One region of the Massilia sp. AB1 genome, then DNA from elsewhere that is predicted to be linked to it. Evidence: predicted binding sites of a transcription regulator. Region 1 holds the regulator's gene; each other region holds the start of a gene.
The links. The regulator sigma-54, encoded in region 1, starts transcription at its own class of promoters, with help from an activator protein. The targets are predictions, from matches to a motif close to TGGCANGNAANCTGCTTT.
Positions count from the first base shown of each region.

Region 2: the regulator sigma-54 is predicted to act here: its motif matches at 1,618-1,635, upstream of J8847_RS16730 (PEP-CTERM sorting domain-containing protein).
Region 3: the regulator sigma-54 is predicted to act here: its motif matches at 2,915-2,932, upstream of J8847_RS22875 (choice-of-anchor E domain-containing protein).
Region 4: the regulator sigma-54 is predicted to act here: its motif matches at 1,057-1,074, upstream of J8847_RS24070 (pilin).

Region 1 is NZ_JAGKSG010000010.1:49,739-53,463, reverse strand. Features, by position in the region: gene J8847_RS08355 (MFS transporter) at 1-74, shown strand, start outside; gene hpf (ribosome hibernation-promoting factor, HPF/YfiA family) at 155-514, opposite strand; gene J8847_RS08345 (RNA polymerase factor sigma-54) at 571-2,055, opposite strand; gene lptB (LPS export ABC transporter ATP-binding protein) at 2,058-2,813, opposite strand; gene lptA (lipopolysaccharide transport periplasmic protein LptA) at 2,813-3,379, opposite strand; gene lptC (LPS export ABC transporter periplasmic protein LptC) at 3,412-3,725, opposite strand, start outside.
Region 2 is NZ_JAGKSG010000030.1:11,295-15,019, reverse strand. Features, by position in the region: gene lldD (FMN-dependent L-lactate dehydrogenase LldD) at 1-668, opposite strand, end outside; gene J8847_RS16730 (PEP-CTERM sorting domain-containing protein) at 901-1,578, opposite strand; gene J8847_RS16725 (methyltransferase domain-containing protein) at 1,837-3,570, shown strand.
Region 3 is NZ_JAGKSG010000071.1:11,102-14,826, forward strand. Features, by position in the region: gene J8847_RS22860 (hypothetical protein) at 1-28, opposite strand, end outside; gene J8847_RS22865 (hypothetical protein) at 100-885, opposite strand; gene J8847_RS22870 (hypothetical protein) at 1,085-1,324, shown strand; gene J8847_RS22875 (choice-of-anchor E domain-containing protein) at 1,706-2,827, opposite strand; gene J8847_RS22880 (LacI family DNA-binding transcriptional regulator) at 3,080-3,725, opposite strand, start outside.
Region 4 is NZ_JAGKSG010000005.1:100,445-104,169, reverse strand. Features, by position in the region: gene sucD (succinate--CoA ligase subunit alpha) at 1-829, shown strand, start outside; gene J8847_RS24070 (pilin) at 1,149-1,598, shown strand; gene J8847_RS04855 (S9 family peptidase) at 1,733-3,725, opposite strand, start outside.

The DNA of each region.
Region 1 (3,725 bases):
CTTGTTTCCTGTGGACATTGGTAGCCGACCCGGGCGCTGCGCCCAGGCAGCTCGGGAGCGTCGCCGCTCGCTAGGGAGGAATGCGGGAAAGGAAAGGCTGGATGCAAAAAGGGCGCCCCCTCAGACGCCCTTAGCTGGTATGCCCTGCTGCCGGTCAGGCCGCAGCGGCTTCTTCGCTGCCTTGATCCGGCAGGCGTTTGATCGCCTGGTGGTTATGGTCTTTCAACATCTGCTTGTGTTTCAGAACCTGCCGATCCAGCTTGTCCATCAGCGTGTCGATCGCGGCATACAGGTCTTGGGCGACACTCGCCACGTGCAGGGTCTTTCCGGACACCTGGACGTTAATCTCCGCTTTTTGCCTTTTTTCTTTTTCAGTGAGGTTGTCGACGGCGAGGAAGACATGGGTATCGATCACTTGATCGAAATGCCTGATGATGCGCTCGAGCTTATTCTGAACGTATTCACGGATAGCGGGAGTCACTTCGAGATGGTGGCCACTGATTGTGAGGTTCATACACACTCCTTTGAAAAGCGCGCCGCCCAGGCGCAAGGCAGGAGTGGGCAGCGCTGTTACAAGGCTTTGCGGAGGCTGACGGGAGGGATCTTGAGCGCTTCTCGGTATTTGGCGACCGTCCTGCGCGCAATGACCATGCCTTGTTCCCCGAGCATCTCCGCGATCTTGCTATCGGATAAAGGATTCTTAGGGTCTTCTGCTCCTGTCAATTGCGCAATGAGAGCGCGGATCGCCGTCGAGGAGGCTTCTCCCCCCGCTTCGGTGGCGACGTGGCTTCCGAAGAAGTATTTCAACTCGAACATGCCGTGCGGGGTCAGCATGTACTTCTGCGTTGTAACACGAGAAATTGTGCTTTCGTGTAGGCCTAGTGTATCAGCAATCTCACGTAAAACAAGGGGACGCATCGCAACCGCGCCGTGGGAGAAAAAGTTCTTCTGGCGCTCCACAATCGCCTCTGCCACACGCAAAATCGTATCGAAACGCTGACGCATATTCTTGATCAGCCATTTCGCTTCCTGCAGCTGGGCGTTCATCTGCCCTTCGCACTTGCCCTGCTTCATCAGCGACGCATACAGGCTGTTCACCCGCAGGCGCGGCATCACGTCCGGGTTCAGCATCACGGCCCAGCCGTTCTTGGCGCGGCGCACGATCACATCCGGTACCACGTAGTCTGACACGTTCGAGGCGAAGGCCGCGCCCGGATGAGGATTGCACTGGCGCACCACGGCTTGCACCTCGCGCAAGTCTTCGTCGTCGCAATCCAGCGCCTTCTTGAGCTTGCTGTACTCGCGCTGGGCGAACCAGCTCAGGTAGCCTTCGACGATCTTCAGCGCCAGGCGGCGCGTCACCAGGGGCACGCCCTGCATGCGGCGGATCTGCAGCGCCAGGCATTCGCCCGCGCTGCGCGCGCCCACGCCCACCGGGTCCAGGCTCTGCACCAGCGCCAGCGCGCAGCGCAGCTCGTCCATCTCGATCTCGAGCTCTTCCGGCAGGCGCGCATGGATCTCGTCCAGCGGTTCTTCCAGGTAGCCGTTGTCGTCCAGCGCGTCGATGACCAGCTCGGCCAGCGCGCGGTCGCGCGCGGAACAGCCGGTGACACGGATCTGCTCCATCAGGTGCTCGCGCAAGGTGACGGAACTTGCTTCCAGCTGCGGGCGGCCGTCTTCGTCCTCGCCCCCGCCCGCGCCGCCGCCCGAACCCCAGTCGGCGTCCGGCGCGTCGCGCTCGCCGTCGCCGCCTTCGAAGCCTTCGCCGTTCTCGCCCGAGGCGGCGGAGGCCTCCGACGCGCCCTCGCCTTCCTGCGCGGGAGCGGCGGGCGCTTCGCCAGTGGCGGGCGCGTTATTGATGGCGCCGTCGGCCAGCAGGCGCACCGAACGGTCGAGCGGGTCGTCGAGCCGCTCGAGCAGGGGATTGTCGGACAGGATCTGCTCGATCTCCTGGTGCAGCTCGAGCGTGGACAGCTGCAGCAGCCGGATCGACTGCTGGAGTTGCGGCGTCAGTGCAAGATGCTGCGATGTGCGGAGTTGCAGGGACTGTTTCATGTCTACATGCGGAAGTGTTCACCCAGATAGACGCGGCGCACGGATTCGTTGGCGATAATATCATCCGGCCGGCCCGAGGCCAGCACCGCGCCCTGGTTGATGATGTAGGCGCGGTCGCAGATGCCGAGCGTCTCGCGGACATTGTGGTCGGTGATGAGCACGCCGATCTTGCGCTCCTTCAGGAAGCGCACGATGCGCTGGATCTCGATCACCGCGATCGGATCCACGCCGGCGAAGGGCTCGTCGAGCAGCACGAAGCGCGGGTTGGTCGCCAGCGCGCGCGCGATCTCCACCCGGCGCCGTTCGCCGCCCGACAGCGACATGGCCGGGTTCTCGCGCAGCTTCTCGATCTGCAGCTCGGCCAGCAGGGTGTCGAGGCGCTCGCTGATCTCGTCCTTGCCCAGCGGCCGGCCATCGACCTGCTGCAGTTCCAGCACCGCGCGGATGTTCTCCTCGACGGTGAGCTTGCGGAACACCGAGGCTTCCTGCGGCAGGTAGGACAGGCCCAGCACCGCGCGCCGGTGGATCGGCAGGCTCGAGATATCGGTGCCGTTGATGTCGATCGAGCCGGCGTCCGAGGGCACCAGGCCGACGATCATGTAGAAGGACGTGGTCTTGCCGGCGCCGTTCGGGCCCAGCAGGCCGACCACTTCGCCGCACTCGACCTGGAGCGAGACGTCGCGCACCACCAGGCGCTTGCCGTAGCTTTTCTGCAGGCCCTTGACGATCAGGGTGCTGCCGCTGTCGCGCGCCTCCATCAGGGCTTCCCTGCCGGAGCCGGAGCCGCCGGAGCGGCGGTGCGCTTGGGCGACAGGATCAGGGTGCCGCGGCCGCCGCCCACCTTGCTCTGGCCGCTGGCGTCGTTGCGCACGCTGGCCACTTCCTTGCGGTTGTCGTAGGAGATGAAGGGGGCGATGATCTCGTTGGTCACGCGCTTGCTTTCCAGCTCCTTGACCACGGCGTCGGCGAACAGCTTGACCATCTCGGAGCGCTCGTCGTATTCGATGCGCTGGGCCTGGCCTTCGACCCACAAGTCGGGGCCGCCGTCGCGCTTCTGGCGGAAGGTGGCGACCTTGCCCGGGTTCGCGGTCAGGGTCACGCTCATGTAGCCTTCCGGGGTTTCCTTCACCAGCGCGCGGTCCGACTTGAGCACCAGGGTGCCGCGGGTGACGACCACGTTGCCGGTCAGGATGCGGGTCTGGGTGACTTCGTCGACGTCGAGCGAATCGAAGTTGATGACGGCCTGCTTGAGCGAGTCGGCGCGCTCGGCGAAGGCCGTGAGCGACAGCAGGGAAAGGCAAACGGCAGCGAATAGTTTCTTCATGGTGTGCTGGGTCCTGGGTTGACGCGGCGCCTTCATTGTCGGGCGCCGCGCGGCGGATAGACGATCTGGCCGCGGCTGGCGATGTGCATCTTCTGGGTCGCGTTGTTGGCCACCATGCCGGTGCCGCGCACGCTGGAGGCGCCCAGCTGCATCTCGATCGGCTGATCGGTCTTGAGGATTTCCTCGTCGGGCAAGGCGGTCAGGGACTGGGTGCGCACGCGCAGCGCTTCCGAGGTGGCCGTGCGCGGGCGTTGCAGGTCGACGTTGCCGAGCATGTCGACGCGGTGCTCCTGGTGATAGATGCGCGCGCTGTCGGCGGTGACGGTCATGGCCGGGCGGCCCGGCT
Region 2 (3,725 bases), on a different contig from region 1:
CAGCCGATGTAGTCGGCCAGGCCGGTGGCGTGACCGCGGTAGGTGGAGATGTTGCCGAGATCGTGGGGACGGCCGTGCAGGCCGACGTCCCAGGCCCAGCGCGGGTGCAGCATCGCCTGCAGCACGCGGCGCCAGGGGCCGTCGGGGCCGCTCATCCCGCTGTGGAGGTCGCGGTAGCGGTTGCCGGGGACGGGCATGTCGACCGTGAAGACCAGGTTGCGCGCGCCCAGCTCCCAGGCACGGCGCATCACGTCGCGCATGAAGGCGCGGTCTTTCAGGACGTAGAGCTGGAACCAGATTGGTTTGGAGGCCTGGGCGGCGACTTCGGACAGGGAGCAGACCGAGACGGTGGACTGGATGAAGGGGATGTGGCGGTGGCAGGCGGCGCGGACTGCCTGCACCTCGCCGCGGCGGGCATACATGCCGGCCAGGCCGACCGGGGCCAGCGCGATCGGGAGCTTGTAGCGCTCGCCGAACCATTCGGCGCTGACGTCTAATTGGTCGGAGCCGCGCAGGACGCGCTGGCGCAGCCTGACCGCCTGCAAGTCGTCCACGTTGGCGCGCAGGGTTTGTTCAGCGCCCGCGCCACCATCGAGATAATGGAACAGGAAGGGAGGCAGCTTACGTCGGGCTGCTTCGCGAAAATCCGTGGCGGAGGAGATGATCATGGCCTGGCGCTCGGTTGAAGTCTGGTTGGCATCGAAGTGCAATGACTGCCGCAAGCCGTGCTTGCACGCATTGCATAGTTTGCCTTATTTCTTCAAACCAAACTAAATGATTCTTGCCTTTCGCTCTCTCATCCGCCCTGATGGCATCCCGCTCTCCGCGCCATCGTGCAGCAAATCCCTACCGCGGGCCAAAAAGAAAGAGGCACGTTTTAGCGAGCCTCTTGATGCCGAATTAAGCGTTCTTTGCAGCGCGCGATTTACGCCGTGCTGCCGCCAAGGCAAAAACACCTAGGCCGATGAGACCGAGGGATGCGGGCTCCGGCACTTCAGTTCGGATCTCGTCGCGCGTGAAGACGACGCGAACCCAATCGGTGCCACTATAAATACCCGTGTTATTGCCGCTGCGCCATCCGTTAAACACATAATTGGGCGCGGTGAGATGATTTTGCTCCCAGTACGAAATCGAATTGCTGGTGTGCCAGCTCATGCGATCGCGTTCACCCATCGCGCACACGTCCGCACTATTTTGGCAAATGATGTCATCGGCGCCGGCAAATCCCATGGAGTAGCCGTTGTAGTACCAACCCACGTTATTCGATTTGTTCGTGGTGTTTATAGAGGTATAGGTGGTCACCGTCGCATATTGGTCTGCTGCCAAGACGTCAATCGTGGTGGAGCCACGCCGCATTGCACCCAGCATGACGTACTTCTGGTGACCGGCAAATAGGTCGGCAACGGAAAGGCCGCCGCCATAATCGCTCGTGCTGATGAGTTTCCACCCCCAATCATCCGTTACCGTCGAGAACGCGACGTCGTTGTGTACGCCTGAAGGGATGAGAGCGGCAGAAGCCGTACTGGCGAAAGCACTGAGTGCAAGTGCAGCCAAAGAGTAAGCAAGTTGGGTTTTCATATTTCTTTCAGGAAATTATAGTGAACTTACTGGCACTATTAAGCAATCTTTATGCCAAATCTGCAATTCCTTGAAAAACATGAAAAATTTCTTGGAGCAACTTTACTGTTGTAAAGATTATCGACAGGAAATGTAAATTTCCTTTCGTAGAAATTAAAGATAGGACAGCCTCATCACGATTGCAAAGCGAATCGATTGCCCTACGGCAGCATAGTTCGGCTTACAATTGATGAGTCGACAAAACAAACCGAAGGTCACGTGCAGACCATTCCTCACTACGATCAGAACGCCGAGCAGCTTGTCTCCCAGTACGAATCGCTGACATTCGAAGATGTGCACCCTACCCTGCTGGATCTGCTGCCAGTCTCCGGCGCGACGATTCTGGACGTCGGCGCCGGCTCTGGACGGGACGCCGCTTGGTTTGCGGGCAAGGGATACGATGTTGTCGCCGTTGAGCCCTCGGAGGCGATGCGCACCCTCGCGCGCCAGTGCCATCCTTCGCCACGTATTCACTGGTTGGCTGACAGCCTGCCAAACCTGGCACAGGTACGCCGGCTGGGCCTTACATTCGATCTGATCCTGCTCTCGGCAGTCTGGATGCACGTGCCGCCTACTTCACGCCAACGTGCCCTACGAAAGCTGGCAACGCTGCTGTCGCCGAATGGACGAATCGCCATCAGCCTTCGAATTGGTCCGCCCGATACCGATCGCGCCATGTACGAGGTGACGCTGCCAGAGCTGACGGCGATGGCCCAGCAGTTCGGCCTCAGGCAGGTTCGCACCGACGACAGCCCGGACAGGCTGGGCCGGACCGGTATTTCATGGACGACTGTGGTTCTTGGGCTACCCGATGATGGCTTGGGCGCGCTTCCGCTGCTACGCCACTTGATCCTTACGGACGGGAAGTCATCGACCTACAAGATTGCGCTCCTACGCATCCTGGCCAGGATCGCCGATACCGCGGCAGGCGCAGCACGCCATGAGCCGGAATCCGTCGTCCTGCCAATGGGCCTGGTGGCACTCTTCTGGCTACGCATGTACAAGCCGCTCATCGAAGGCGGTCTTCCCCAGATGCCGTCTAACCGCGCTGGAAATGCCCCCGGCTTCGTGACCAACAACTTCACGGCCTTGCGCTTAATTCGACCGATCGACCTTCGTGCAGGGATGGAGTTCTACGATGACACGGCGCGCCACCTTCACGGCAGCCTGTGGGAGATATCCAGGCTGATCCGCGAAATGCCAGTCAAGTACCTGCGTTGGCCAGCAAGCGAAGAGAACATCTTCCACATCAAGCACCAGCGCCGCACATCGACACCGTCAAGCCTGCGGATCGACGATCTATTCCTGTGGAGCTTCGGCGAGTTCCACGTTCCCCTCCCAATCTGGGATGCGCTTAGCCACTACAACGTGTGGGTCGAGCCGGTTCTTGTTTCGGAATGGGTGCGCCTGATGGAGTCCTATGCGGGGCAACTCGGACCGGCAATAAGCCAGACCGCGTATTCGCTACTTGCGTGGGCAGATCCCGAGCGCGATACCAAGTTCGCGCGTGCCGCGGTCGAACGACTTCGCGCCCACGGCAAGTCCATTTACTGCGTATGGTCGGGCCAGCGCCTGAAGGACGATTTCGACATCGATCATTGTTTTCCCTTCGCTGCTTGGCCCTGCGGCGACGCATGGAACTTGATGCCTGCATCGAGGCGAATCAACAGCGAGAAGTCGAACCGCCTGGTCACCCAAACAGCCCTGGAACGCGCCAGCGAGCGGATCACCGAATGGTGGGAAGCGGGCTTCCTGTCGGCGGGGACTGATGCGCGGCACCGCTTCTTCCTCGAAGCCGAGCAAACGCTTCCGATGCTGGAGGCAGCCGCTTCACCAACGGACCTGATCGATGCGATGAAGGTGCAGCGCATTCGCTTGGCTAAGGATCAGGGTTTACGTCCATGGGAGCCAGCGACTGCCAAAAACTTAATCGTCCCTTCCCCTTCGCTTTAACTGGGCGGCATCTCGGCAAGCAGCAGATTACTCGACTGCATTACGGTTGCCTCATGCTTCGTTAGAGTAATCAGTTCTTTGATCATGTCTCTCGTGTCCTACGCGCAGGCTCAGGCTTGATCCTACTTGCTGACAATTTTGATGCTCTTCAATCA
Region 3 (3,725 bases), on a different contig from region 1:
GGTTCTTGTTCTGCTGATCGTTCGTCATGCTGAGCTCCTTGCCGCGATGGTGATTCGGAAGACCAGTGTGGCACAGAGCACGAAGCGACGGCGTTCGCCTTAGACGACTTCGTTCCAGGTCGGCTTGCTGATGTAGGGGCGGGTGTATTCGCAATACATGCCGTCGTATTCGGACACCAGCTTGCCGGCGTCCTTGAGCACGTAATGGAACTGCTTGCAGGGCGTGTCGCCGATCGGATGGTCGCCGATGTTGGTGATCGACACATGGTACTGGTTGCCCTTCCAGCTCACGCTCTCGCCGCGCTTCAGGCTTGCCAGCAGCTTGGGGAACTCGACCGAATAGTCGCTCCCCTTCTTGATCAGGGAATGGCCGCCCCAGGCATCGAACGCGTAACCGCCCTCGCAGCCGTGGCAGCGGATCTTGCTGGCTTCGCGGAAGGCGTACTTGGCTTCACGCGCCTGCTTGAACTCGAAATCGCGGAAGCTGCCGACCGGGCACTGGGTGTTTTCCGGCCACAGGCCGGCGGGTTCGAAGCTGTCCGGCCTGGGGCCGAGCAGCAGGTTGGCGCCCTTCATGCGCTTGCAGCCCGCGGGCAGCGGCGGCTTGGCGGCCACCGGCGCCGCGGCCGTGGCGGCGGCGTCGGCCGGCTGGGCAGCCTGTGCCTGCGCTTGAACCTGGGGCTGGGCCTGTGCCTGCGCCTGTTCCGGATTGCCCTGGAAAGCGCGGTCGATGGCGCCGGTGACCGCGCGGTCGACGTTGCCCGACACGGCGGCGCGCGCCGCATTGGCGGCGGAATTCTTCAGGAAGTCGCCGAAGGACTGCGCCTGGGCGTTGAGCGACAGGCAGGCGCCGGTCAGCAGGAGGATGCGTTGGATGGTGTTCATGGAGGCCCCGGAATTGGTGAAGACGGCCGCGCAGGAAGGGTCTGGTTTCCTGCGCCCACCGGCAAAACCGCAGTCTAGAGCGGACGCCGGCCGCAGTCTCACATCACCGATGGGGGGAATTTCAACAAAAGCGTGGTTTTGTGCAACCTTTTGAGCCACTCAGCCGTGGTAGGCTACGTCTTTCGCCCGGAGGAGACGAATGGGATCCAAATTGGAAAGTCAGTGGTGGTACGGCGGTCTGGTGACCGTTCTGGCCGTACTATCGACGCGGCTCGTGTTCGAGTCGGCGGGACTGCCTTTGCCGGAGAACCTGGCCCAATGGATCCTGTGCGCCTTCTGCTTTTCCTGCATGTGGCGCTGCTTTTCCTTCCTGGGCTATCTGAGCGTCCTGCTCATCGCCCCCGCTTCCAGGCTCCTGGAACAGACCCTTCCGCGCTGAATTCAGGCAGCCGTACTCGCCAGGATACGCGCGACCAGGGTATCCGGATCGTCGCGCACATTGAAGGCTTATCCAGCGCCGCCCGCTTGGCGCCTGCTGCGCTCTTGCCGCAGCTGCCAACGCCCATGATGCCCATACAGGCGAAAGCGCCCATCTGGACGAGCAGAATGAAGCGCCTGCCATGTAATGCCGTTCAGTTAGCAGAAAAACCGTCGCTCCGGCGAAGGCCGGAGCCCAAGTTAAGCGCTTCGATAGCTCACGCAGAACTTGGGTTCCGGCCTTCGCCGGAACGACGTTCATACGCTAACTGAACGGTATTAGCGCCTGCCATGTGCTTTTGTAAAGCACATGGCAGGCGCAGGGATGATCGCGCAGTGGTGTTCAGGCCTTGCGCTTGCGGCGCAGGCCGAGCGCGGCGGCCCCCATGCCCAGCAGCATCAACGAACCTGGCTCCGGCACCTCGGCCGGGTCGGCCGGACGCTCGACCACGCTGCCCTTCAGGTTCAAGGTCAGCTTGTAGCCGGAACCCAGCGTGCTCGCTGCATAGCTGCCTTCGGGCGCGGCGTCGGCGAAGATGAACTCGTACATCGCGCCAAAAGATCCCACCTTGTCCGTCAGGAAGCTGGCCGCATAGTGCTTGCTCGTGCCCGCCGCCAGGGTGCCGACGCTGGCGACATTGGTCGTGAACTGATCGTCGGGATCACCGGTTTCGGCGATGCCGGTCATGTTCATGCCGACGCGCTCGCCCGCCAGGTTGTGGAAGAAGAACACCAGGTCGGCCACGCTGTCGCCCTGGAAGACCGAGCCGAAATCCAGGGTCATCGTCTTGCTGCCCCAGGGATCGAAGGACTGTTCCGCGTGCAGCAGGTAGCTGTAGTTGGCGGTAAGCGAGCCGAACCAGTCGAGGGTCGAGTTCGTGCTGGCCTGGCTGTTGAAGCCGTTCAGGGTGGTCTCGGCCTTCAGCGAAGTCGCCGTGTGGTTCACGTCGACCGTGCCCGCCCCGACGTAATCATTCAGGCTGGCCGATTCGATGGTCAGGTTGTGATTGAGCGGGGTCGAGGTGGCGCCGTTGTTGCAGCCTTCCTTGGGCTTGCCGCCGCAGGTGTCGGTCGCCGACAGGTTGGCGGCGGCGCCGGATACCCCGGTCGGCACCGTCAGCTTGATCGCGCTGCTGCCCGTACCGGAAGCATTGGCATTGCCCCCGTTGCTGCCTGCATTGGTCGCGGGTGCGGTCACGCTGCTGGTCTGCTTGTAGGTCGAGCTCAGTCCAATGTTGACGCCGGTCAGCACACCGGTGCTGCTGTTGAATTGCCCGAGCTTGGTCGTACCCAGGTTGACGTTGGTCTGTTCGACGGCGCCATCGGATGCCGACTTGTTGGCGCCCAGGGTATCGGTGACCGAACGATTCAGCGTGAACGTGTTGCTCGAGCTCGTGATGAGGGTGGCGTGGGCGAGCGTAGGCATGGCCACGGCACCGATGGCCGATAGCATGGCCAGGTGCATGGTTCTCTTTAGCATTTTCATCCCTTGTTGTCAGATCCCAGTCGTCTCATGGGCCGACGGCCCGCGATCGCTGGAACTGCGCGTCTTTACGCAAGGAGCATGCCAAGTTGGCCAAGCCTTTGATAACGCTAACTTTTTTGATTTATGCGGAGCGGGTTGACAAGGAGGCTTGTAAAATTTACCGACAGTTACGATTTATTTCTAACAAGCAAGTACCAGAGGCCGGCAGTCCGGGTTGCGCCGGCATCGGCATCAGGTGCTTTCGCGCTGGCGCAAGGTGAAGCCGAGGTCGATGCGCTTCTGTTCCGGCGCCTTGCCCGCGATGACCTGCAGCAGCAGGCTGGCGGCTTCGAAGCCGATGCGGTAGCGCGGCGTATCGATCGTGGTCAGCGAAGGCACCATCAGTTCCGACGCCGGCAAGTCGTTGAAGCCGCAGATCGCCACCCTTTCCGGCACCGGGATGCCGCGCCGCTGGCAGTAGTAGATGGCGCCGTGGGCCAGGTCGTCGTTGCAGAAGAAGACCGCATCGCAGTCGGGCGCCGTGGCCAGCATCTGCTCCATCAGTTCGGCGCCGAGCGCGATGGTGGATGGCGCCGGCACCATGATCTCCAGGCGCGGATCGGCCAGCCCGGCCTCCTGCATCGCCTGGCGGTAGCCGTCGGCGCGGCGCAGGGTGCGCTCGTCGAGCTGGGCGCCGACGAAGGCGATGCGGCGGTAGCCCTTCCCGATCAGGTGGCGCGTCATCTCCATGCCGGCATCGTGCTGCGAGAAGCCCACCGACAAGGCGTCCGGGCCGCTGGCCAGGTCCATCATCGACACCACCGGCACGCGCGAGCTGGCCAGCATCTGCGCCACCGGCGGGCTGTGCGTGATGCTGGTCAGCAGGATGCCGTCCGGA
Region 4 (3,725 bases), on a different contig from region 1:
CAAGACCGGCCAGTTCCACACCCGCATGTGCCGCGACTACGCGAACGGCCGTGAAGCCTTCGTGGCCGGCGTGAACCCGAAGAAAGCCGGCGAAGATTTCGAAGGCATCCCGATCTACGCATCGGTCAAGGAAGCCAAGTCGGAAACCGGCGCCACCGTGTCGGTCATCTATGTTCCGCCGGCAGGCGCTGCCGCCGCCATCTGGGAAGCCGTTGAAGCCGAGCTGGACCTGGCGATCTGCATCACCGAAGGCATCCCGGTCCGCGACATGATGGAAGTCAAGGATCGTATGGCCAAGGCCGGTTCGAAGACCCTGCTGCTGGGCCCGAACTGCCCGGGTCTGATCACCCCGGACGAGATCAAGATCGGCATCATGCCGGGTCACATCCACAAGAAGGGCCGTATCGGCGTCGTGTCGCGTTCGGGCACCCTGACCTATGAAGCAGTCGGCCAGCTGACCGCCCTGGGCCTGGGCCAGTCGTCGGCAGTCGGTATCGGCGGCGACCCGATCAACGGTCTGAAGCACATCGACGTGATGCGCATGTTCAACGACGATCCGGATACCGACGCTGTCATCATGATCGGCGAGATCGGCGGCCCGGACGAGGCGAACGCTGCTCACTGGATCAAGGACAACATGAAGAAGCCGGTCGTCGGCTTCATCGCTGGCGTCACCGCGCCTCCGGGCAAGCGCATGGGCCACGCCGGCGCGCTGATCTCGGGCGGCGCCGACACCGCGCAAGCCAAGCTGGAAATCATGGAAGCCTGCGGCATCAAGGTCACCAAGAACCCGTCGGAAATGGCGCGCCTGCTGAAGGCCATGCTGTAATCCAGCGATCGAAGCAAGCACCATAAGGACGGGGAGCGCAAGCTCCCCGTTTTTTTTCGCTCCTCGCGCACGTTTTGTCCGATTCGTGCCAGCCCCAACACCAAAAACCGTCCCCTAGACAAAAATTGCCACAAGGAACTGACATTTTTTGTCACCTAACACGACAATTCTTGTCCTGGCACAGGGTTTTATTAACTTCGCACTAATAAAATCGACCATTTCCAGCCTGGCATACGGATTGCATATAGATGAGTGCGGCAACAACGCAGCACAAGATTCCTGACCCCACACACCGGAGATGAAAATGAACTTCAAGCAAATGCAAACCAAGAAAGCCCAAGGCGGCTTCACCCTGATCGAACTGATGATCGTCGTTGCAATTATCGGCATCCTGGCTGCTGTGGCAATCCCGGCCTACAGCGACTACACGATGAAGGCGAAAGTCAGCGAAGCAGCCTCGGTCTCGGCTCCTGCACGTCTGGCCGTTGCACAAGCCTTCAACGAAGGCAACCTGTCGGATAGCACCGCGCAAGCAGACTTCGGCCTGCCTGATGCTGCCACCATCACCAGCAAGTATGTGACTTCGGTCACCGCCGCTGGCACCAGCGCCACCACCGGCACCGTCAGCGTCGTCATGCAAGGCACCAACAACGAAGACGTGGACGGCAAATCGGTTGTGTACCTGATCACCTGCGTCCAAGGCGCACAGTGCACCACGACCCTCGACGCGTCGACCGACGTTCCTGAGAAGTTCGTTCCGAAGGTCTAATTAGCTAACTGAACCGACCGGACCGCTCAAGCGAGCGGTCCAGGAAGTACCGGTTGCCAAAACGGCTCGATCACATTAGTGATCGAGCCGTTTGTTCTTGTTTAGCAGGCTCTACAGCGAGCTTCCAAGTTCGCTCACTGCTTGATATGGCTGTCCAGCCAGTCGATCACGGTGTGATGCCATTGCACCGAGTTCGCCGGCTTCAGCACCCAGTGGTTCTCGTCCGGGAACACCAGCAGCTTGCTCTCGATGCCCTTGCGCTGCAGCGCCGTGAAGGTCGACAAGGCCTGCGCCGTCGGGATGCGGAAGTCCAGGTCGCCCTGGATCACCAGCATCGGCGTCTTCCACTTGTTCACGTGGTGCACCGGGTTGAAGCGCTCGTGGTTCTCCGGCACCTGGAAGTAGGGGCCGCCGCTCTCCCAGTCGGTGAACCACTGCTCCTCGGTCGAATACGCCATGCCGCGCGTATCGAACACGCCGTCGTGGTTGACGATGCAGCGGAAGCCGTCTGCCCAGTTCCCCGCGATCCAGTTCATCATGTAGCCGCCGTAGGACGCGCCCAGCGCGCAGCTGCGTTCGCGGTCCAGCCACGGGAATTTCTGCACCGCCGCCTCCAGGCCCTTCTGCAGATCCACCAGCGGCTTGCCGCCCCAGTCGTTGCTGATCGAGTCCGTGAACTTCTGGCCGTAGCCGGTCGAACCGTGGAAGTCGATGAACACGGTCGCATAGCCCGCGCCCGCATACACCTGCGGATTCCAGCGGTAGCTCCAGCCGTTGCCGAAACTGCCCTGCGGGCCGCCGTGCACCAGGAAGGCCACCGGATACTTCTTGCCCGGTTCCGCGTTCCACGGTTTCATCACGTGGCCGTAGACGGTGTCGCCATTGGCGCCCGTGAACGAGAACTGCTCGTACTCGCCCCAGCGCACGTCCTTCAGGCGCTCGCTGTTCACCTCCGTCAGCTGCTTCGGCTGCCCGCCCAGCTTCATGGTGTACAGCTGCGCGCCCGAGGCCAGGTTCGCCAGCGTGTAGGCCACCGTCTCGCCGCGCGTGTCGAAGGCGCCGATCGCGCCCTTGCCGGTCAGCGCCGCCACCTTGCCGCTGGCGACGTCGATCGAGAACAGGCGGTGCTGGCCGACGTCTTCCGCGTCGACGATCAGGGCCTTTCCATCCGCGCTCCACTGCAGGTTGCCGGCCGAGCGGTCCCAGTCGGCCGCCAGCGGACGCTTCTGGCCGCTGGCCACGTCCATCAGCATGATCTGGAAGCGGTCGGCCTCGAAGCCGGGACGCGCCATCGCCAGGTAGGCCAGGGTGCGGCCGTCAGGCGAGAACACGCCCTTGGTGTCCCAGGCCGGATTGTCCGCCGTCAGGTTGCGCGGTGCGCCGCCGCCCGCGGCCGGGACGGTGTACAGGTCGAAGTTGGTCGACCAGGCTTCGGTCTTGCCGGCGACGCGCACCGAGAACACCACGGTCTTGCCGTCCGGGCTGAAGCGGAATTCCTCGCGGTCGCCGAAGGGCTTGGACGGCACGTCGCCATCGAGCGCGCCCGACAGGCTGATCGGCGTGGCGCCCGCCTTGCCCGCTTTGTCCAGCGGCGCCGAGAACAGTACGTTATTGCGGTGGTCGGACCAGGTATCCCAGTGGCGCACGAACAGGCGGTCATAGACCTTGCCGGTGGCCTTGTCCTTTTCCTTCGCCGCGACGCGGTCCTTGGTGCAGGCCAAGTCGGCGCAGTCGCGGAACACCGCCATGCTGAAGGCCAGCCGGTCGCCGGTCGGCGCCACGCGGAAGCTGTCCACGTCGAGCGGGAAACTGGTCACCTGGACCGGCTTGCCGCCGCCGACCGGCTGGCGCCACACCTGGGACGAGCCGGAACGGGTCGACAGGAAATACACGGCGTCGCCCGACGGCGACCATTCCGGGTCGGTGCTGCTCGCGCTGTGGCTCGCCAGGCGCTTGGGCACGGGCTTGTCGGCGCGCAGGTCGACCAGCCACAGCTCGGTGTGGCCGCGGTTCTTCTTCATGTCCGTGCTGCGCACGGTGTAGACGACGCGCGTGGCGTCCGGCGACACGGCCGGGCTGCCGACCCGCTCCATGTTCACCAGGTCTTCGACGGTAAAGCCGCGCGGC